DNA from 2 places in the Paenarthrobacter sp. OM7 genome. Region 1 is predicted to be linked to the other one. Evidence: riboswitches for the same ligand, from Rfam matches in the RefSeq annotation. Region 1 holds a riboswitch; the other holds the start of a gene.
What was found. A riboswitch is a leader RNA that binds a small molecule or an ion and turns the genes downstream of it on or off. The one in region 1 is predicted to bind glycine.
Positions count from the first base shown of each region.

Region 2: another riboswitch for glycine. It lies ahead of gcvP (aminomethyl-transferring glycine dehydrogenase); the one in region 1 lies ahead of gcvP (aminomethyl-transferring glycine dehydrogenase).

Region 1 covers NZ_CP123579.1:4,435,831-4,446,235, reverse strand. Annotated here, with positions in the region: gene QEH68_RS20515 (cytosine permease) at 1-685, opposite strand, end outside; gene speB (agmatinase) at 682-1,704, opposite strand; gene QEH68_RS20505 (PucR family transcriptional regulator) at 1,892-3,400, shown strand; glycine riboswitch at 3,476-3,574, shown strand; gene gcvP (aminomethyl-transferring glycine dehydrogenase) at 3,724-6,576, shown strand; gene gcvT (glycine cleavage system aminomethyltransferase GcvT) at 6,588-7,736, shown strand; gene gcvH (glycine cleavage system protein GcvH) at 7,790-8,173, shown strand; gene glyA (serine hydroxymethyltransferase) at 8,170-9,489, shown strand; gene QEH68_RS20480 (L-serine ammonia-lyase) at 9,664-10,405, shown strand, end outside.
Region 2 covers NZ_CP123579.1:1,088,143-1,098,547, forward strand. Annotated here, with positions in the region: gene QEH68_RS05100 (amidohydrolase) at 1-910, opposite strand, end outside; gene QEH68_RS05105 (cyclodeaminase/cyclohydrolase family protein) at 1,001-1,660, shown strand; gene QEH68_RS05110 (MFS transporter) at 1,760-3,310, opposite strand; gene QEH68_RS05115 (TetR/AcrR family transcriptional regulator) at 3,383-3,922, shown strand; glycine riboswitch at 4,015-4,112, shown strand; gene gcvP (aminomethyl-transferring glycine dehydrogenase) at 4,294-7,140, shown strand; gene gcvT (glycine cleavage system aminomethyltransferase GcvT) at 7,152-8,285, shown strand; gene gcvH (glycine cleavage system protein GcvH) at 8,406-8,792, shown strand; gene QEH68_RS05135 (L-serine ammonia-lyase) at 9,015-10,405, shown strand, end outside.

The DNA.
Region 1 (10,405 bases):
AACGGGAGTAGTCGGAGACGTAGGGTGCATAGGCCAACTGCCACAGGGCGGAGACGGAGATGGTCCCCATGAAGCCAACCCAGTTGAAGTTGCCTGTCTCCAGGAAGTTTCCGGGGAGTCCATGGACCACCAGGATCCAGCCGAACGCCAGCAGCAGGGCCAGGCCGGCAGCGACGCTGAGGACGCGCGCGTAGGCGTGGATGAGGCGGTAACCGAAAATCGTGGCAATCACACTGACGATGCCAATAATGATGATGCCGGCATCAACGCTGATCCCAGGGCTGACGGCGGCCATTGCCTCGCCGCCGAACACGAGGTTCGCTGCGAAAAATCCGACGTACATGACCACCACGATGACCACAATCAGCAGGGCTCCGAAGGAACCGAACTGGCCGCGGGTCTGGATCATCTGCGCAACCCCCAGTTGGGGGCCTTGGGCCGAGTGCAGCGCCATAAAGATGCCGCCCACCACGTTCCCGATGATGATGCCCACGATCGCCGGGACGAAGCCGAGGCCAAACACCGTGGTGGCGAGTCCGCCGGTCACGATGGTCATGATCATGATGTTGGAGCCGAACCAGATGGTGAAGAGGTCCCGGGCCTTGCCGTGGCGCTCACTGGCGGGGATCGGCTGGATGGTCTTATCCTCGAGCCTGGGTACTTCAGTGGCCGGCGCGGTGCTCATGACGCACTCCGGGAAGCTGCAGCGAGTTCACGAACACCGGTGGTGTCTGCCTTGCTGCGGTTCACCATCAGCCCCAGAAGGTCGAACACCAAGGTGGCTGCGGCAACCGTGGTGATGTCAGCGTGGTCGTACGCCGGAGCCACTTCCACGACGTCGGCGCCCACGATGTTGATGCCGTTCAGTCCGCGCAGCAGGGCGAGGAGTTCGCGGGAGTGGAGCCCGCCCATTTCCGGGGTGCCCGTGCCGGGTGCGAAGGCCGGGTCCAGGACATCAATATCGATGGACACATACACCGGGGTATCGCCCAGCCTGTCCTTGACGCGCTGGATTGCCGCCGGAACGCCGATGACGTCAAGGTCCGAGCAGCGGATGATCTGGAACCCGAACTCATGGTCGCGGAGGAAATCGTTGCGGTCATAGACCGGGCCACGGATACCCACGTGCATGGACTTGTCCTCCACGAGCAGGCCTTCTTCGAATGCGCGGCGGAAGATGGTGCCGTGCGTGATCGGCTGATCGAAGTAGGTGTCCCAGGTGTCCAAGTGGGCGTCGAAGTGCAGCAGCGCTACCGGGCCATGGACCTTGTTCAGGGCACGCAGCATGGGCAGGGCGATGGTGTGGTCGCCGCCGATGGAGATGAGCCGCTTGTCCCCGCTGAGCCCATTTCCCCCGCTGATCAGGGGCAACGCCTGCTCTTCGATCTCACGGACTGCCCGGGTGATGTCGTAGGGAGTACAGGCGATGTCACCCGCGTCCACCACTTGGGCTTCGTACACGGGTTCAACGTCGAGCTCCGGGTGATACCCGGGACGGAGGAGCCGTGAGGCCTCGCGGACTGCGGCAGGACCGAAACGGGCGCCTGGCCGGAAGGAGGTTCCGCCGTCGAACGGGACGCCGACGATAGCGATGTCGTAGTCGGGAACGCGGTCAATTTGGGGGAGACGGGCGAAAGTACCGAGGCCTGCATACCGGGGGACTTTGGTTGCGTCGACTGGGCCGATGGGCTTGTGCGTTGTCATTGACGGATCCTTGGGGTGAGGGGTGCTCGCCGTTGAGCGGGAAGTAAGTACTTCCATTCTTGGTGACGCGGATCACCTCGGATAGCGATACATTGACTACAAATAGTGGAGGCGTTTAGACGAATGTCTAAGAGCCGCCGAGTGCGGCGCAAAACCGCCGCCCACGCACAGAACCGGAGCGCAAGAGATGGCAATCACCGTGGCCGAACTCGTGGCTGAGCCGCAACTGGGGCTCACTCTTTTGGCCGGTCCGGCCGGCACGGACAACCGCATCACCTGGGCCCACACCTCGGACCTGCCCAGGCTGTGGGAGTGGGTGACGGGCGGTGAGCTCATGATGACCAATGGCCTATCCATTCCCGCGGACGCCGATGGGCAGGTGGCGCTCGCCGAGGCATTGATGGACAGCGGTGCCAGCGCGTTGGCCATCGGTGAAAAGATGCACGCGCCTCCGCTCACCCCGGAGTTTTTGGATGCATGCGACAAGCTCCCGCTGCCCCTGATCAACATCCCGTACCCATTGCCGTTCATCGCCATTGCCCGCTCGGTGGCCGAGTCTTCCTTGCTCGAAGAATCCCGTCGGTTGCGGCAGACAGCCCGCGTCTACGATCTGCTCCGCACCGCCGGAGCCTCCGAAGACCACTGGCAGAGCCTGGTCCAGCGGCTCGCGACCGAGCTCGACGCGGACTTGTTTGTGGTGGACCGCCGATGCCTCCACCCTTGGCATCCGGACGGGCAGGCACTCCCGGCGTTCCTCGCCGAGGAATGGGCCCCGCTGTCCGGGCACGTGTCCCTCGCCGGTAAGAACTTCCAGTGGCACCGCATCCGCGGCCGGCACGTGCTCACCATGGACATTCCCACGCATGCGAACGCGCTCCTGGTGGTGCTGCCCCACAACGAACCCCACCCGGACGCCGTCGTCCTCCTCCACGCCGCAACCGTGCTGGGACTCCAGCTTTCACGCATCGTGCTGTCGCTGGAAGGCCGGCATCGGTTGGCCGGCGAGTTCCTGCTGCAAGCCATGGACGGACGGTTGGGCGCAGCGGAGATGGAGAGCCGGTTGGCTGGTTTTGACGTTCCGCCACAAGGACTCCTGCTCGCCTCCATGACGGCGGACGGTGCCACAGCGGACGACGGCGGCAGGCTGGCCAACGTCCATATCGAACTATGGCGGCACGGGGTTGCGTCGGCGTCGTTGAAGCGGAACAACAGGCTCCACGTGGTGGTTTCGGCAGACGTTCCGGACAGCGTCCTGGTGCACTGCGCAGGGGAAGATGCCGCGATCGGAATCAGTGCGCCGGCTGCCGTTGCCAGCATCCAGAGGGCACTGCAGGAGTCCCTGTGGGCGCTGGGTTCTGCCCGTGCGAACGGGCTGGGGCTGGCCCGTTATGCGGAGGGACCATCGTGGCTGGGGCTCACAAGTTTCGAGGAAGGAACGGCGCTGGTCAGGCGGCTTCTGGGTCCAATTTTCGACTACGAGCAGGGGCAGGAAGGCGATCTCATCCTGACGCTGAGGACCTACTTGGACTCGCAGCGTTCGTGGCAAAAGACCGCGACAGCGTTGTTCGCGCACCGGCAGACCATCATCTACCGGATGCGCAAAATCGGCGAGCTGACGGGGCTGGACATGGGGGAAACGTCCACCGTTGCGCAGCTGTGGTTCGCGCTGCAGATCCATGAGGCGATGCATCAGTAACCACACCTTGCTTGCACTTTTTCAAAACAACCGGCTATGGTGTGAAGCGTGTCACTCATGGTGGCGCAACGCTTTTGATCTGCGGCGGGAGAGTCCTGCCGGTACATCCAGTCAGGCGCCGTAGGAGCAAATCCTCCCCAGGAATCTCTCAGGCCCATGTACCGCCGCGGTTAGGCAACTCTGGAAAGCAGTCCGGGCAACCGGGCTCACCGACGGTGCAAGCAGGCAACCATTCCTGCGGAATCTCTCAGGTCCAATACAGAGCGGGGAGGAACCCCACATCATCGTGGCGCTCATTGGGCGCCTGAATCATGGAGTTCCTCTTGACTGTTCAATCAACCCCCACCGCCTTCGCGGACCGGCACATCGGCGCCCGCCGCCAAGCCGACGTTGACACCATGCTCAAGGCCATCGGCTACGACTCTGTCGACGGCCTGGTAGACGTCGCGGTCCCCGATTCCATCCGGCAGGACACCGCCCTGAAGTTGCAGGACGCCCTCACTGAAGTCCAGGTCCTCGCCGAGTTGCGCAAACTGGCTTCCAAGAACAAAACCGCTGTCCAGATGATCGGCCAGGGCTACTACGACACCGTGACGCCCCCGGTGATCCGCCGCAACATCCTGGAAGCTCCCGCTTGGTACACGGCCTACACGCCGTACCAGCCGGAAATTTCGCAGGGCCGCCTCGAAGCGCTGCTCAACTTCCAGACCATGGTGCAGGACCTCACCGGACTTCCCGTAGCCAACGCCTCGCTGCTGGATGAAGCCACCGCCGTTGCCGAGGCCGTATTGCTGATGCGTCGGGCCAACAAGTCCAAGACGGCCAAGGACGGCAAGACCGTCCTGGACGCCGACCTCCTCCCGCAGACCATCGCGATCGTCAAGGGCCGTGCTGAGGCCCTGGGCTTCGAGGTGGAGATTGCTGACCTGTCTGCCGGTCTTCCCGATGGCGACATCAACGGCATCGTCCTGCAGCAGCCCGGCGTTTCCGGCCGGGTCTTCAACCACTCCGGCGTCATCGCCGACGCCAAGGAACGCGGTGCCCTGGTCACCGTGGCCGCTGACTTGCTGGCGCTCACCCTCATCACGCCCCCGGGCGAGCAAGGTGCGGACATCGCCGTCGGAACTGCGCAGCGCTTCGGTGTTCCGCTGTTCTTCGGCGGCCCGCACGCTGCGTACATGGCCGTTCGCGAAGGCATGGAACGTACACTTCCCGGCCGCATCGTTGGTGTTTCCAAGGACAACGCAGGCGTCCCCGCGTACCGCTTGGCGCTGCAGACCCGCGAGCAGCACATCCGCCGCGAAAAGGCCACGTCCAACATCTGCACGGCCCAGGCATTGCTCGCCATTGTCGCCTCGATGTACGCCGTCTACCATGGCCCCGAGGGCCTGAAGGCGATCGCCGAGACCGTCCACGGCCACGCACGTACGCTTGCCACCGCACTGCAGAAGGCCGGCCGCGAACTCGTCTCCGAGGCCTTCTTCGACACCATCACCGTCCGGGTCCCGGGCAAGGCCGACAAGGTCATCGCCGCCGCGGAAGCCCGCGGCATCAACCTGCGGTTCATCGACGCCGACACCGTTGGTGTCTCCGTTGATGAAACCACGACGCCGGACGTCCTCTCCGCGGTAGCCGTCGCCTTTGGCGCCGGACCCGTGGGGGACGCGGCCGGGTTTGAGCTGCCCTCTGACGTGGTCCGGACGTCCGACTTCCTGCAGCACCCGGTGTTCAACACGCATCGTTCCGAGACGCAGCTGTTGCGCTATATCCGCAAGCTGTCCGACCGGGACCTTGCTCTGGACCGCACCATGATCCCGCTGGGCTCCTGCACCATGAAGCTGAACGCCACTGCTGAAATGGAAGCCATTTCCTGGCCGGAGTTCGCCTCCATCCACCCGTTCGCTCCGGACCACCAGACTGCTGGTTGGCGGGAACTGATTGAGGATCTGGAAGCTGACCTCACGGAGATCACGGGCTATGACCAGGTCTCCATCCAGCCGAACGCCGGTTCCCAGGGTGAGCTCGCAGGTCTGCTGGCAATCCGCGGCTACCACCTGTCCCGCGGTGATGAGCAGCGCACTGTCTGCCTCATCCCGGCGTCGGCCCACGGCACCAATGCAGCGTCTGCTGTGCTGGCGGGCATGAAGGTAGTGGTGGTGGCCACGGCTGCTGACGGCACCATCGATCACGCGGACCTGACCGCCAAGATTGAAGCCAACAAGGACGTCCTGTCCTGCATCATGATCACCTACCCGTCCACGCACGGTGTGTACGACGCCGACGTTCGCGAGGTGTGCGACGCGATCCACGCAGCCGGCGGCCAGGTCTACGTTGACGGCGCAAACCTGAACGCACTGGTTGGCTTGGCACAGCCGGGCAAGTTCGGCGGCGACGTGTCCCACCTGAACCTGCACAAGACCTTCTGCATCCCGCACGGCGGTGGCGGACCGGGCGTGGGCCCGGTTGCTGCCAAGGCACACCTCGCACCGTTCATGCCCGGTGACGCGAACAAGGCTGCGCACGAGCCTGGTCATGGTGTCGCGATTTCCGCCTCACGTTACGGCTCTGCCGGTGTACTGCCGATTTCCTGGGCGTATGTGAAGCTCATGGGTGGGCAGGGGCTGACGGAAGCTACCAAGTCGGCCCTGCTTGCAGCCAACTATGTTGCTTCCCGCCTGGATGAGCACTTCCCCATCCTTTACACGGGTGAGGGCGGGCTCGTGGCCCACGAGTGCATCCTTGACCTCCGCGAACTGACCTCCCGCACAGGTGTCACGGCCGAAGACGTGGCCAAGCGGCTGATCGACTTCGGCTTCCACGCCCCCACCCTGGCGTTCCCGGTTGCCGGCACGTTGATGGTGGAGCCGACGGAGTCCGAGGACCTCGTGGAGATTGACCGCTTCATCGAAGCCATGATCACCATCCGCGCCGAGATTGAGCAGGTGGCCAGCGGTGATTTCACCGTTGAGAACTCGCCGCTGCGCAACGCGCCGCACACGGCTGCCGCCGTCGTGAATTCCGGCTGGGACCGGGATTACCCGCGCGAGCAGGCCGCCTTCCCGGTCCACCACCTGAAGCAGGACAAGTACTTCCCGCCGGTAGGCAGGATCGACGGCGCCGCCGGTGACCGGAATCTTGTGTGCTCCTGCCCTCCGCTCGAAGACTTCGAAAACTAAGGACTCCCGACATGTCTGAGAACTACACCGCTCTCTACGAGCAGCATAAAAAGGCCGGTGCATCCTTCACGGACTTCGGCGGCTGGCAGATGCCCCTGAAGTACGAGTCCGAACTCGCCGAACACCACGCAGTCCGCAAGTCCGCGGGCTTGTTCGACCTCTCCCACATGGGTGAAGTCTGGGTGTCCGGCCCGGACGCTGCGGCCTTCCTGGATTACGCGCTGGTAGGCAAGCTGTCCGCGATCGCCGTGGGCAAAGCGAAGTACTCGCTGATCTGCAACACCGACGGCGGCATCATCGACGACCTCATTACCTACCGTCGACCCTCTCCTGAGGACGGCGCGGACAAGTACCTGGTGGTCCCCAATGCGGGCAACGCCAAGGTGGTCGCCGCGGCGCTGCTGAAGCGCGCGGCCGGTTTCGACGTCGTCGTTGAGGACGTTTCTGCCGAGACGTCACTGATCGCGGTGCAGGGCCCGAACGCCGAAGCCATCCTGCTGACCCTGGTTCCCACCGATCAGCACGCGCTGGTCACCGATCTGAAGTACTACGCTGCGGTTGAGGTTGGGCTGACGTTCGACGGCGGCACCCAGGACCTGCTGCTGGCCCGCACCGGCTACACCGGCGAAGACGGCTTCGAAATCTACGTCCCGAACCTCGACGCCCCGGGCCTCTGGGAAGCATTGCTCGAAGCCGGCGAAGGCCACGGCCTCATCCCGGCAGGCCTCGCAGCCCGCGACTCACTGCGTTTGGAGGCCGGAATGCCGCTCTACGGCAACGAGCTCTCCATCCACGTCAATGCCTACGCCGCAGGGCTCGGCCCGGTAGTTTCCTTAGCTAAGGAAAGCGACTTCGTTGGTCGGGAAGCACTGACGTCGATCAAGGCAGCCGGGGTCGGATCCACCATCGGCCAGAAGCTGGTCGGTCTCAAAGGTACCGGCCGCCGCGCCGCCCGCGGACACTACTCGGTCCTCAAAGACGGCTCGCTCATCGGCGAAGTCACCTCCGGCCAACCGAGCCCCACGCTCGGTTACCCGGTAGCGATGGCGTATGTCGACGTCGAGCATTCAGAGCCGGGCACGACGGTCGAGGTGGACCTGCGCGGGAAGGCTGAGCCCTTCGAAGTAGTCGCGCTGCCCTTCTACAAGCGTCGGAAGTAGCCCCTACAGCGGGTGATCTTGAAAAGTTTTCAGTTAGTGAGAGAAGGAATCTTATGAGCAAGGTAGTTGCTGAATTGAAGTACTCGGCTGAGCACGAGTGGGTTGCCGCTGACGGTGAAGGGCCTGTGGGGATCGGGATTTCCGCGGTGGCTGCTGACGCCCTGGGCGACATTGTGTACGTGGACCTCCCTGAGGTTGGTTCCACAGTGACCGCAGGGGAGACCTGTGGCGAGGTTGAATCCACCAAGTCGGTATCGGACCTGTACTCGCCCGTGACGGGGGAGGTGACCGAGATCAACGACGCCGTTGTCACTGATCCCGCCCTCATCAACAACGATCCCTACGGCGCGGGCTGGCTGTTCAAGGTTGCTGCCACAGAAGAAGGGCCCCTCATGTCGGCCGAAGAATACGCTGCAACGAACGGTGGAGAACTGTGAACCCGGTATCCGTAACTGAGTACCAGCAAGTGGTGTCGGCGTCGCTGGACGCCCGGCTGTCAGAGCTGGATCCCGAGATCGCTGCGAAGATCGACGACGAACTGGGTCGCCAGCGCGACGGCCTGGAAATGATCGCCTCGGAGAACCACACGGCCGTTGCCGTCATGCAGGCCCAAGGCTCGGTCCTGACCAACAAGTACGCCGAAGGTTACCCGGGCAAGCGCTACTACGGCGGCTGCGAGCATGTTGACGTGATCGAACAGCTCGCGATCGACCGCATCAAGTCCCTTTTCGGGGCCGAGTACGCGAACGTCCAGCCACACTCCGGTGCGCAGGCCAACGCCTCCGTGATGCACGCCCTCATCAAGCCCGGCGACACCATCATGGGCCTGAACCTGGCTCACGGTGGGCACCTCACGCACGGCATGCGCATCAACTTCTCCGGCAAGCTCTACAACGTGGTTCCCTACGGCGTCCGCGAGGACACCCACACGGTGGATATGGCCGAGGTTGAGCGCCTGGCACAGGAGCACAAACCTGCGCTGATCGTTGCCGGCTGGTCCGCTTATGCGCGGCAGTTGGACTTCGCCGAGTTCCGCCGGATCGCCGACTCCGTGGGCGCCTACTTGATGGTGGACATGGCCCACTTCGCCGGCCTGGTGGCTGCGGGGCTGCACCCCTCGCCCGTCCCACACGCGCACGTCACCACGTCCACCACGCACAAGACCCTCGCCGGTCCGCGTGGCGGCATCATCCTCTCCAACGACGCCGACATCGCCAAGAAGATCAACTCGGCCGTGTTCCCGGGACAGCAGGGCGGACCGCTGGAGCACGTGATCGCCGGCAAGGCCGTCGCGTTCAAGATCGCCGCCTCGGAGGAGTTCCGTGAGCGTCAGGAACGTGTCCTCGCGGGTGCCCGCATCCTTGCCGAGCGACTGGTCCAGCCCGACGTCGCCGCCAAGGGCATCAGCGTCGTCTCCGGAGGAACGGACGTGCACCTGGTCCTCGTCGACCTCCGCAATTGCGAACTCGACGGCCAGCAAGCCGAAGACCGCCTTGCCACGATCGACATCACCGTCAACCGCAATGCTGTCCCGTTCGACCCCCGCCCGCCCATGGTCACCTCCGGACTGCGCATCGGCACTCCGGCGTTGGCGACGCGCGGCTTCGGTGAAGCAGCCTTCCGCGAGGTGGCCGACATCATCGCCGAGGCATTAATCGCCGACGCCGACGCGGACCTTTCCGGGCTGCGTCACTGTGTTGATGTTCTTGCGAAGGCGCACCCGCTGTACCCGGGAGTCGCGAACCTCGCCTAATCGGGGTTTTGGCTCGTTGGTGTTTTGTCCGGTTCGGGGGGTTGCTGCGGGACGTGCCGTTCGCGCGGCATGTTGTGCAGCGAAGCCCCGAATCGGCGAAGGGGGGTTTGGGGTCCGTTCCGTTTGTTGGGGGCGGGGCGGGTTCAATGTCGTTTTACTAGTGAGGAAATAGCCATGGCCGTTGGGGTCTTCGATCTGTTCTCTGTAGGCATTGGGCCGTCGAGCTCTCATACTGTGGGGCCGATGCGTGCCGGGGCGGTGTTTGCCCGTGAGCTTCGTGAATCCGGTGACCTTGAATCCATTGCCGGTTTGCGGGTTGATCTGTACGGATCGTTGGCCGCCACCGGTAAGGGGCACGGCACCTTCACTGCTGTCCTGCTGGGGCTGGAAGGATACGACCCCGAGGAGATCCTTCCTGACGAGGTGGAGGAGCGGTTGGCTTCCATTGCTGAGACGGGAAAGCTCAACCTGGCCGGTGCATCCGGTGAAGGTGTGGAGCTGCCGTATGCGGTGGAGGATATGGTGTTGCATCCGTTGACGGTGTTGCCGCGGCATACGAACGGGATGAAGTTCGCCGTGGCCGACGCTGAGGGAAACACCTTGCGGGAGGCGACGTTCTTTTCGGTCGGTGGCGGGTTCATTGTCCGGGAGGGTGAGGAGAACGCTGCACAGCAGGAGTTGGAGGAGTCGAAGAAGGAGTTGCCGTTGCCGTTCCGGACGGCGGCGGAGTTGTTGGGCCGGTGTGCGTCCAAGGGTTTGGGGATCAGCGACATCATGTTCATCAACGAGCGGGCGTCCCGGTCGGAGGAGGAGATCCGGGAGGGTTTGCTGCATATCTGGCATGTGATGGAAGCCTGTGTTGAAACGAGTTTGAAGCGTGAGGGTGTGTTGCCCGGTGGGTTGAGGGTCCGGCGTC
Region 2 (10,405 bases), 1.4 Mb from region 1:
CGTCGTTGACTGTCAGCGGGAACCGTTCTTCGAAGTGGATTTCCGGTTCCTTGGGAGCCCCTGAAGCTGTGGCTTCCCCCTTGGCAATACGCTCAATTGAACCGAGGATCTTATCCCTCGTTGCCTCGTTGAAAGTGCGGACGCTGAGGCCCAGGGTTGCCGTTTCCGGGATGATGTTGTTCTTGGTGCCTGAGTGAATCTGCCCAACGCTTACCACTGCGGAGTCACTGGCTGCCAGTTCACGCGAGACGATGCCCTGCAACCTGACAGTGGTTGCAGCAGCCATCAATACCGGATCAATAGTGGTCTCCGGGCGCGATCCGTGGCCCCCTCGTCCATGCAAAGTGATGTTGAGGGAATCAGCGGACGCCATGGTGACGCCGGGCCGCATGCCGAACCATCCGGCAGGGAAAGGGGCCACATGCTGGCCCATGACGACGTCGGGTTTCGGGACCACGTCATACAACCCGTCGGCAACCATGGTTTCTGCCCCGCCGCCCCATTCTTCTGCCGGTTGGAAGAGGGCTATCAGGGTGCCTTGCCACTCATCACGCTGCGAGGCCAGGACCTCCACTGCGCCAACCAGGCAGCTCACGTGCACGTCATGGCCGCAAGCGTGCATGACCGGCATGTCCTTGCCCTCATGATCAACACCTACGGCCGTACTTGCGTAGTCCAAACCCGTTGCTTCCTTGACCGGCAACGCATCCATGTCCGCCCTGAGCATCACCACCGGTCCGGGCCCATTGACCAGGACACCAACAACCCCGGTCTTTCCGATATTGCGGTGAACCGTGAAGCCGAGGTCTTCAAGATAACCAGCGGCGATCCCGGCGGTTCGGGTTTCCTGGAAGGACAATTCGGGATGGGCGTGCAGGTCCTTGTAAAGCTTTTCGAGGTCAATGGTCATGAGTCAGCCCTTTTCGTTCGACGCCTGGATCTGGCCAGTGTATCCAGCCCAAAGCTGCAAACGCTGGGAAGCACCTGCACACTGGATGGCATGAAAGATTCTGAATCAGTCACCACTCAGCAATCCACCGTTGAAGAGTGGACCAAGTCCTTGGCGGAATCCACCGGTTCCCCGGGCGGGGGTGCCGGGACCGGGGTCATGCTCTCCATTGCCGCCTCGTTGACATCCATGGTGGCCGGATACACCGAGGCGGAAGAGGCCCAGCGCGAACAGCTCGGTGACATCCACGCCCGGGCCCACGCTCTCCGCCAAGCCGCGCTTGAACTAGCCGACGACGACGCGTCCGCCTCCAACGCTTTCGGTGCCGCCTTCCGCCTCGACCCCGGTCCGGAACGGGACGCAGCGATCCATCAGGCCTCCGTCGATGCTGCCAAGGCTTCAGCCGTCCTGGGCGAGCGCGCCATCAACGCCATCGAAGACCTGGGCTGGCTCGCTTCCAACGGGAACCCTGCGTTGATCGCCGATGTCGTTGTGGGCTTTGGAGCCCTCCGTGCAGCCATAGCGGGAGCTCGAACCAACGTTAGCTTTGACCTCGGGTCGCTGACCTCCGCCGGCACCACGCTCCAGGAAGTCAGGGAACAGCATCCAAAGCTGTGGAATACGGTGACCCGACTCAGCGACGCCCTCGACAGGATCGACGAACTGACTGCCGCCGTCGACAAAAAAGCGGTGCCGACCGAAGCTGTCTAGCTTCAGTCGGCACCGCGTTTCCTACTGCGCCTTCGGCGCTGTACCTGCTACTGCGCCTTCGGCGCTGTACCTGCTACTGGGCCTTCGGCGCTGTGCCCGCTACTGCGCCTTCGGCACACGCCGGAGCACGACGGCGGCGAGCACTGCCGCGCCGGCCATCAGGACCAGCCCAATCGCCGCAGTGATGTGGACGCCGGACTCGAAAGCTGTCCGGGCGGCGACTGTCAACGCTTCCGACAATGGCGCCGGGAGTGCGGCTGCCGCATCAACAGCACCGGCGAGGGTTTCCCCTGACTTCCCGGCGGCTTGTGAGGAGACGCCGTCCGGAATGATGAGGTTGTGCTGGTAGGAAGCCGTGAGGATCGAGCCGAGCACGGCCGTCCCCAAGAGCGAACCCAGCTCGTAGCCGGTCTCGGAAATGGCTGAGGCGGCGCCGGACTTGTCGGCAGGTACTGAGGCCAGGATGAGGTCGTTGGAGATGGTCTCCGCAGCACCCACGCCCACGGCGAGAACGGTCAGGGCTGACAGCAGGAATATCGGGCCGCTGCCGTGGTCGCCCACCACCACAATCAAGTAACCGATGGCGCTGAGCGTCAGACCAGCAGCGACAACGAAGCCGGGCCGGACACGCTTGACCAGCGGCACCACCAGCAGGCCTGCGATGACTGTTGCCAGGAGGGCAGGAATCATGGCGATGCCTGCCTCCATGGGGGACTGTCCTTCAACCAGCTGCAGGTGCTGGGCGAAGAAGTAGATGAAGCCCGTCATGGAGAACAAGGACAGCACGTTTGCCACGATTGCCGTGCTGAACACCTTGTTCTTGAACAAAGCGACGTCCAGCATGGGGTTTTCGATCCGCTGCTGGCGGCGAACGAACAGGATGCCCATCACCAGGCCGAAGCCCATGAAAGCTGCAGCCGACGCTCCGAAGCCGTGAACTGCGAATTCCTTAATGCCGTAGACGAACGGGGCCATGGTGACCACGGACAGGACAATGCTCTTCACGTCCACGCGGCCAGGATTGGCGTCCTTGGACTCGGGAATCAGGACCCGGCCGAAGGCCAGAAGCGGCAGGAGCAGGAACGCTGCCACCAGGAAGACGGCACCCCACCAGAAGTGCTCCACCAGCCAGCCGCCGAAGATCGGGCCGAGCGCCGCACCACCGGAGAAGCCGGCAGCCCACACAGCGATCGCAAGCCGCCGGCGGTTGGGATCGGTGAAGATGTTCCGGATCAGGGACAGTGTTGAGGGCATCAGCATGGCGCCGAAGACACCAAGGCCCGCGCGTCCGGCAATGAGCCATTCAGCGGAAGGCGCGAATGCCGTAGCAGCCGAAACCGCTGCGAACCCCGTGCTGCCGATCAGCAGCAGCCGCCGTCGTCCGATTCTGTCACCGAGGTTGCCCATGGAGACGAGCAGTGCGGCGAGGACCAGGGGATAGGCGTCAACAATCCACAGCAGCTGAACGCCGCCCACGTCCAGGGATCGGGCGATCTCGGGCAGGGCGAAGGTGAGCGCGGTGTTGTCGACGGCCACCAGCAGCACCGGGAACATCAGGAGTGCCAGTGCCGTCCAATCGCGCCACGGTGCTGCCTGGCCCATATCGGGACGAGCGGAACGGGGTGCTTGGGTTGAGGACGGCGAGTACATGTCATTTACTATACCGTCCAGACGGTACAGTTTCAAATACAACCCGGCGAGCCTTTAGGGAATGATGGACGCATGCCACGAAAACCAGTTGCCCGGGACGCCGTCCTGGATGCTTTCGAAGCCCTCCTCATCGAGGTGGGGGAGCGAGCTGCCACGCTCGACGCCGTTGCCAAGCGCGCAGGGGTGTCCAAAGGTGGGCTGCTCTACCACTTCCCCAATAAGGAAGCACTGATCACGGCCCTGCTTGAACGGCTGGATCTCTTGGCCGACGAGGACACGGAGCTGATGAAGGCGTCGCCCGATGGTTCCGCCGCCTACTTCATTCGCTCCTCGCTCTGGGCGGACACGCCGATGGACCGGGCTTTTGTTGCCGTCACCAGATTGGCTGAAGTGGCCCACGAGGAAACGCGTCGCAGATTCGCCGCCATTCAACAGCGGTGGCTGGACGTGCTCGCCGAGGACGTCGGCCCAGAGGTTGCCAAGGCAGTCAGTTACATGGGTGACGGGCTCTATTTCAACGCGATGTTCGAGGGCGGGCAAGAGGGCGGCAATGTCGGGCGGGAGGCCGACGTCGAAATCCTGCTCAGTGTCCTCGAGCGGCTGAGGAAGTAACGGGCAGTCCATTTGCGGCGGCGACCGTGACGTAGGACAATTAACCCCTGTGGCCTGCCCTGATCGGGGTCATACATAACTGAAAATGCCTTTGATCTGCGGCGGGAGAGTCCTGCAAGCATGTGATGCAGGCGCCGTAGGAGCAAACCCTCCCCAGGAATCTCTCAGGCCCACGCACCGCCGCGGCGAGGCAACTCTGGAAAGCAGCAGGCATTCTGCCCACCTCAAGGGTGAAAGAGTGCTGTGCTCACCGACGGTGCAAGCGATGGTTGTTCACGCAACGCGCGGAAACTCTCAGGTCCAATACAGAGCGGGGAGGAACCCAGCCGCTGTGGCGTACCCAAACGCCGCCCAAGTAATGGAGTTCCTTCGTGACGGTTAGTTCTGCCTCCACCACCTTCGTTGATCGGCATATTGGCGCCCGCCGCCAAGCCGACATTGAGACCATGCTCAAGTCCGTCGGCTACGACACCGTTGATTCGCTGGTGGACACCGCCGTCCCGAACGACATCCGGCAGGACGTCGCCCTCACCCTGCAGAACGCTTTGAGCGAAGTTGAGGTTCTGGCCGAGCTCCGCAAGCTTGCGTCCAAGAACAAGACCGCTGTCCAGATGATCGGCCAGGGCTACTTCGATACCGTGACGCCGCCGGTGATCCGCCGTAACATCCTTGAGTCCCCGGCCTGGTACACCGCCTATACCCCGTACCAGCCGGAAATCTCCCAAGGCCGTCTCGAGGCTCTCCTGAACTTCCAGACCATGGTCCAGGATCTGGTTGGCCTCCCGATCGCCAACGCCTCCCTGCTGGACGAAGCCACGGCCGTGGCCGAGGCCGTCCTGATGATGCGCAGGGCCAATAAGAACGCAGGTGCACGGGATGGCAAGACCGTCCTCGACGCAGACTGCCTCCCGCAGACCATCGCCATTGTGAAGGGCCGCGCTGAGGCTCTCGGCTTTGAGGTCGAGGTTGCTGACCTCTCGCTCGGTCTCCCGGAAGGTGACATCAACGGAGTCGTCCTCCAGCAGCCCGGTGTTTCCGGCCGCGTCTTCGATCACTCAGCTGTGATCGCCGAGGCCAAGGAGCGTGGCGCGCTGGTGACGGTCGCTGCCGACCTCCTGTCCCTCACTCTCATCACCCCTCCGGGCGAGCAGGGCGCGGACATCGCCGTTGGATCCGCGCAGCGTCTGGGTGTTCCGCTGTTCTTCGGCGGCCCGCACGCCGCCTACATGGCGGTCCAAAAGGGCCTGGAGCGTTCCATGCCGGGCCGTCTGGTGGGCGTTTCCAAGGACGACGCCGGTGTCCCCGCCTACCGCTTGGCGCTGCAGACCCGCGAGCAGCACATCCGCCGCGAGAAGGCCACGTCCAACATCTGTACCGCGCAGGCGCTGCTGGCCATCGTGGCCTCGATGTACGCCGTTTACCACGGCCCCGAGGGCCTCAAGGCGATCGCTGAAACCGCGCACGGCCACGCCCGCACCCTGGCAGCGTCACTGAAGGCTGCTGGCGTCGAGGTCCTGCACGGATCCTTCTTCGACACCATCACCGTCCGCGTTCCCGGCAAGGCAGGCGAGATCGTCGCCGCCGCCGAGGCCAAGGGCATCAACCTGCGCGGCGTCGACGCTGACACGGTTGGCATCTCTGTTGATGAAACCACTACGTCCGAGATTGTCGGCGGTCTCCTTGATGTCTTCGGAGCTTCGCTTTCCGAAGCCGCTGAAGGCTTCGCTCTTGAGGCTTCCGTGGAGCGCACCAGCGACTTCCTGCAGCATCCGGTATTCAATACGCATCGTTCCGAGACGCAGCTGTTGCGCTATATCCGCAAGCTCTCGGACCGGGACCTTGCTCTGGACCGCACCATGATCCCGCTGGGTTCCTGCACCATGAAGCTGAACGCCACCGCTGAAATGGAAGCCATTTCCTGGCCGGAGTTTGCCTCCATCCACCCGTTCGCTCCGGATTCCCAGACCGAGGGCTGGCGTGAACTCATCACCGACCTTGAGGCGCAGCTGACCGAGATCACCGGATATGACCAGGTCTCCATTCAGCCGAACGCCGGTTCCCAGGGTGAACTGGCAGGTCTGCTGGCGATCCGCGGCTACCACCTGTCCCGCGGCGACGAGCAGCGCAATGTTTGCCTCATCCCCGCTTCTGCCCACGGCACCAACGCTGCCTCGGCAGTGCTGGCCGGCATGAAGGTGGTAGTTGTTGCTACGGCGCCTGACGGCACCATCGACCACGTTGACCTCAAGAACAAGATCGAAGCGCACCGGGATGCCCTCTCGGCCATCATGATCACCTACCCCTCCACGCACGGCGTGTACGACGCCGACGTCCGCGAGGTCTGCGACGCCATCCACGAGGCCGGCGGCCAGGTCTACATTGATGGCGCAAACCTCAATGCACTCGTTGGCCTTGCACAGCCGGGCAAGTTCGGCGGCGACGTGTCCCACCTGAACCTGCACAAGACCTTCTGCATCCCGCACGGCGGCGGCGGACCGGGCGTGGGCCCGGTTGCTGCCAAGGCACACCTCGCACCGTTCATGCCAGGCGATGCAGCCTCCTGGACCGAGGGCAACGACGTCCCGATCTCCGCATCCCGCTTCGGTTCCGCCGGTGTCCTGCCTATTTCCTGGGCCTACGTGAAGCTCATGGGTGGCCAGGGACTGACGGAAGCAACCAAGTCGGCCCTGCTAGCTGCAAACTACATCGCATCCCGTCTCAACGACCACTTCCCGGTGCTTTACACCGGCGAAGGCGGACTCGTGGCCCACGAGTGCATCCTGGACCTTCGTGAACTGACGGCCAAGACCGGCGTCACCGCTGAGGACGTGGCCAAGCGCCTGATCGACTTCGGCTTCCACGCCCCCACCCTGGCGTTCCCGGTTGCCGGCACGTTGATGGTGGAGCCGACGGAGTCCGAGGACCTCGTGGAGATCGACCGCTTCATCGAAGCCATGATCACCATCCGCAAGGAAATCGACCAGGTTGCCCACGGCGAATTCACGGTAGAGAACTCGCCGCTGCGCAAGGCACCCCACACGGCTGCTGCCGTCGTAAGTTCTGATTGGGACCGGGCGTACCCGCGCGAGCAGGCCGCCTTCCCGGTCCACCACCTCAAGCAGGACAAGTACTTCCCGCCCGTCGGCCGCATCGACGGCGCAGCCGGTGACCGCAACCTGGTCTGCTCGTGCCCGCCGATCGAAGATTTTGAGAACTAAGGACTGACTCCATGTCTGAGAACTACACCGCGCTCTACGAAGAGCACAAGAAGCTCGGCGCGTCCTTCACCGACTTCGGTGGCTGGCAGATGCCGCTGAAGTACTCGTCCGAGTTGGCCGAGCACCACGCAGTCCGCAAGTCCGCGGGCTTGTTCGATCTCTCCCACATGGGTGAAGTCTGGGTCACCGGTCCAGAGGCCGCAGCGTTCCTTGACTACGCGCTGGTGGGGAAGATCTCCGCCATGGCTGTGGGCAAGGCCAAATACTCGCTGATCTGCCAGGAAGACGGCGGCATCATCGATGACCTCATCACGTACCGGCGGGGTGACCAGAAGTTCCTGGTGGTTCCGAACGCCGGCAATGCTGCGGTTGTTGCTTCAGCACTGCTGGAACGCGCCGCCGGGTTCGACGTCGTTGTTGAAGACGCTTCCGCGGAGACCTCGTTGATTGCTGTTCAGGGGCCGCTGGCCGAAGCGATCCTCCTCCGCCTTGTGCCGGCTGAACAGCACGCACTGGTCACTGAACTGAAGTACTACGCGGCGGTTGATGTCCCGTTCACGGTCGACGGCGGCACTCAGGAACTCCTGCTGGCCCGCACCGGCTACACCGGCGAAGACGGTTTTGAGATCTTCGTTGCCAACGACTCCGCAGCCGCCCTCTGGCAGGCCATCGCCGACGCCGCTGAAGAAGGCGAACTTACCCCGGCAGGCCTCGCTTCCCGCGATTCCCTCCGCCTCGAAGCCGGCATGCCCCTCTACGGCAACGAGCTCTCCCGTGAAGGCAACCCCTTCGCAGCAGGGCTCGGGCCCGTGGTGGCTCTGTCCAAGGAAGGCGACTTCGTTGGCAAGGACGCACTCGCGGCGTTGAAGGCCGACGGTGCCGGCTCCACCAGCGGGCGCAAGCTCGTTGGCCTCAAGGGCCTGGGGCGTCGCGCCGGACGCGGACACTACCCGGTCCTCAAGGACGGCGCAGTGGTTGGCGAAGTCACGTCCGGCCAGCCGAGCCCGACGCTCGGTTACCCGGTAGCGTTGGCCTATGTCGACGTCGAGCATTCAGAGCTTGGTACCGCCCTGGACATTGACCTGCGCGGTAAGAGCGAGCCGTTCGAAGTCGTCGCGCTGCCGTTCTACAAGCGCCAAAAATAAGCCGGGTCTGCCTGCCAGCCCTTCGTGAGCCGCTAAGGTGCTGGGGGCCACCTGCCGAAGTATTCGGGGCCTTATCTCCGACCCAGCCATAGTTTTGACCAACCATAGTAAGGAAACAGAATGCCCAAAGTAGCGCCCGAACTTCAGTACTCCGACGAGCACGAGTGGGTCTCCCGCGGCGAAGGAAACCTCGTGTCCGTTGGCATCTCCGAGGTTGCCACCGACGCACTGGGTGACATTGTGTATGTTGACCTCCCCGAGGTTGGTTCTTCCGTGACCGCCGGCGAGACCTGCGGCGAAGTTGAGTCCACCAAGTCCGTCTCGGACCTGTACTCGCCCGTTACCGGTGAGGTCACCGAGATCAACGACGCTGTTGTCGGCGACCCCGCCCTGATCAACAATGACCCCTATGGTGCCGGTTGGCTCTTCAAGGTCGCTGCTGAGTCCGACGGCCCGCTGCTCTCGGCCGAGGAATACGCCTCCAAGAATGGCGGAGACCTCTCCTAGGTTCCTCCAATCGGGGAATGCCGCCCGTTCCATGGGGCAACCCAGGCACGCATCCAGTGGCGTAGCGTGGGAATGTAGTAACTGAATAATTTGCGACGCCGGGTTGCCGCCTTTGGGGGCCATCCGGCGTCGTGCTTCGGTCGATCTCCGCCACAAGCGGGGGAGGCCATCCGGCAGGACCATCTGCCGGACCGTTTCAAACTGTATTAAGGAATCCCGACCATGGCTGTTGGTGTTTTCGATCTTTTTTCCGTGGGTATTGGCCCGTCGAGCTCCCATACTGTGGGACCGATGCGCGCTGCTGCTGTGTTCGCCGGTGAGCTGAAGGACGCTGGTGTCCTGAGCTCGGTGGCCTCGTTGCGGGTTGATCTGTACGGCTCGTTGGCTGCGACGGGACGTGGCCACGGGACCATGACTGCCACACTGTTGGGCTTGGAGGGGTACCACCCCGAGCTCATTCTGCCTGATGAGGTGGAAGCGCGGTTGGCCGCTATCGCGGAGACGGGGAAGCTCAACCTGGCCGGTGCGTCCGGTGAAGGTGTGGAGCTGCCGTATGCGGTGGAGGATATGGTGTTGCATCCGTTGACGGTGTTGCCGCGGCATACGAACGGGATGAAGTTCGCCGTGGCCGACGCTGAGGGAAACACCTTGCGGGAGGCGACGTTCTTTTCGGTCGGTGGCGGGTTCATTGTCCGGGAGGGTGAGGAGAACGCTGCACAGCAGGAGTTGGAGGAGTCGAAGAAGGAGTTGCCGTTGCCGTTCCGGACGGCGGCGGAGTTGTTGGGCCGGTGTGCGTCCAAGGGTTTGGGGATCAGCGACATCATGTTCATCAACGAGCGGGCGTCCCGGTCGGAGGAGGAGATCCGGGAGGGTTTGCTGCATATCTGGCATGTGATGGAAGCCTGTGTTGAAACGAGTTTGAAGCGTGAGGGTGTGTTGCCCGGTGGGTTGAGGGTCCGGCGTCGTGCTCCTGACTGGTTGGAGCGGCTGCTGAAGGAGGACAAGGACCGGAACGATCCGAAGTATTGGCAGGAGTGGGTGAACCTGATCGCCCTGGCCGTCAATGAGGAGAACGCCTCGGGTGGCCGGGTGGTCACGGCGCCGACCAATGGTGCTGCGGGGATCATTCCGGCGGTGCTGTATTACGCGTTGAATTATGCCCCGGGCATGGATCAGGCCTCCCAGGAGGATCGGGATGATGTGGTGGTGAAGTTCCTGCTCACTGCCGGTGCTGTGGGTGTGTTGTACAAGGAACAGGCCTCCATTTCGGGGGCTGAGGTGGGCTGCCAGGGTGAGGTGGGGTCGGCGTCGTCGATGGCTGCTGCCGGGTTGGCTGAGGTGATGGGTGGTACGCCGGGTCAGGTGGAGAACGCCGCGGAGATCGCGATGGAACACAACCTGGGGCTGACGTGTGATCCGATCGGCGGGTTGGTGCAGATTCCGTGTATTGAGCGGAACGCGATCGCGGCGGCGAAGGCTATCAACGCCGCGAAGATGGCGTTGTGGGGTGATGGGACGCACCGGGTGTCCCTGGATGAGGTGATCGTGACCATGCGGGAAACGGGCAAGGACATGTCCCATAAGTACAAGGAAACCGCGATGGGCGGCCTCGC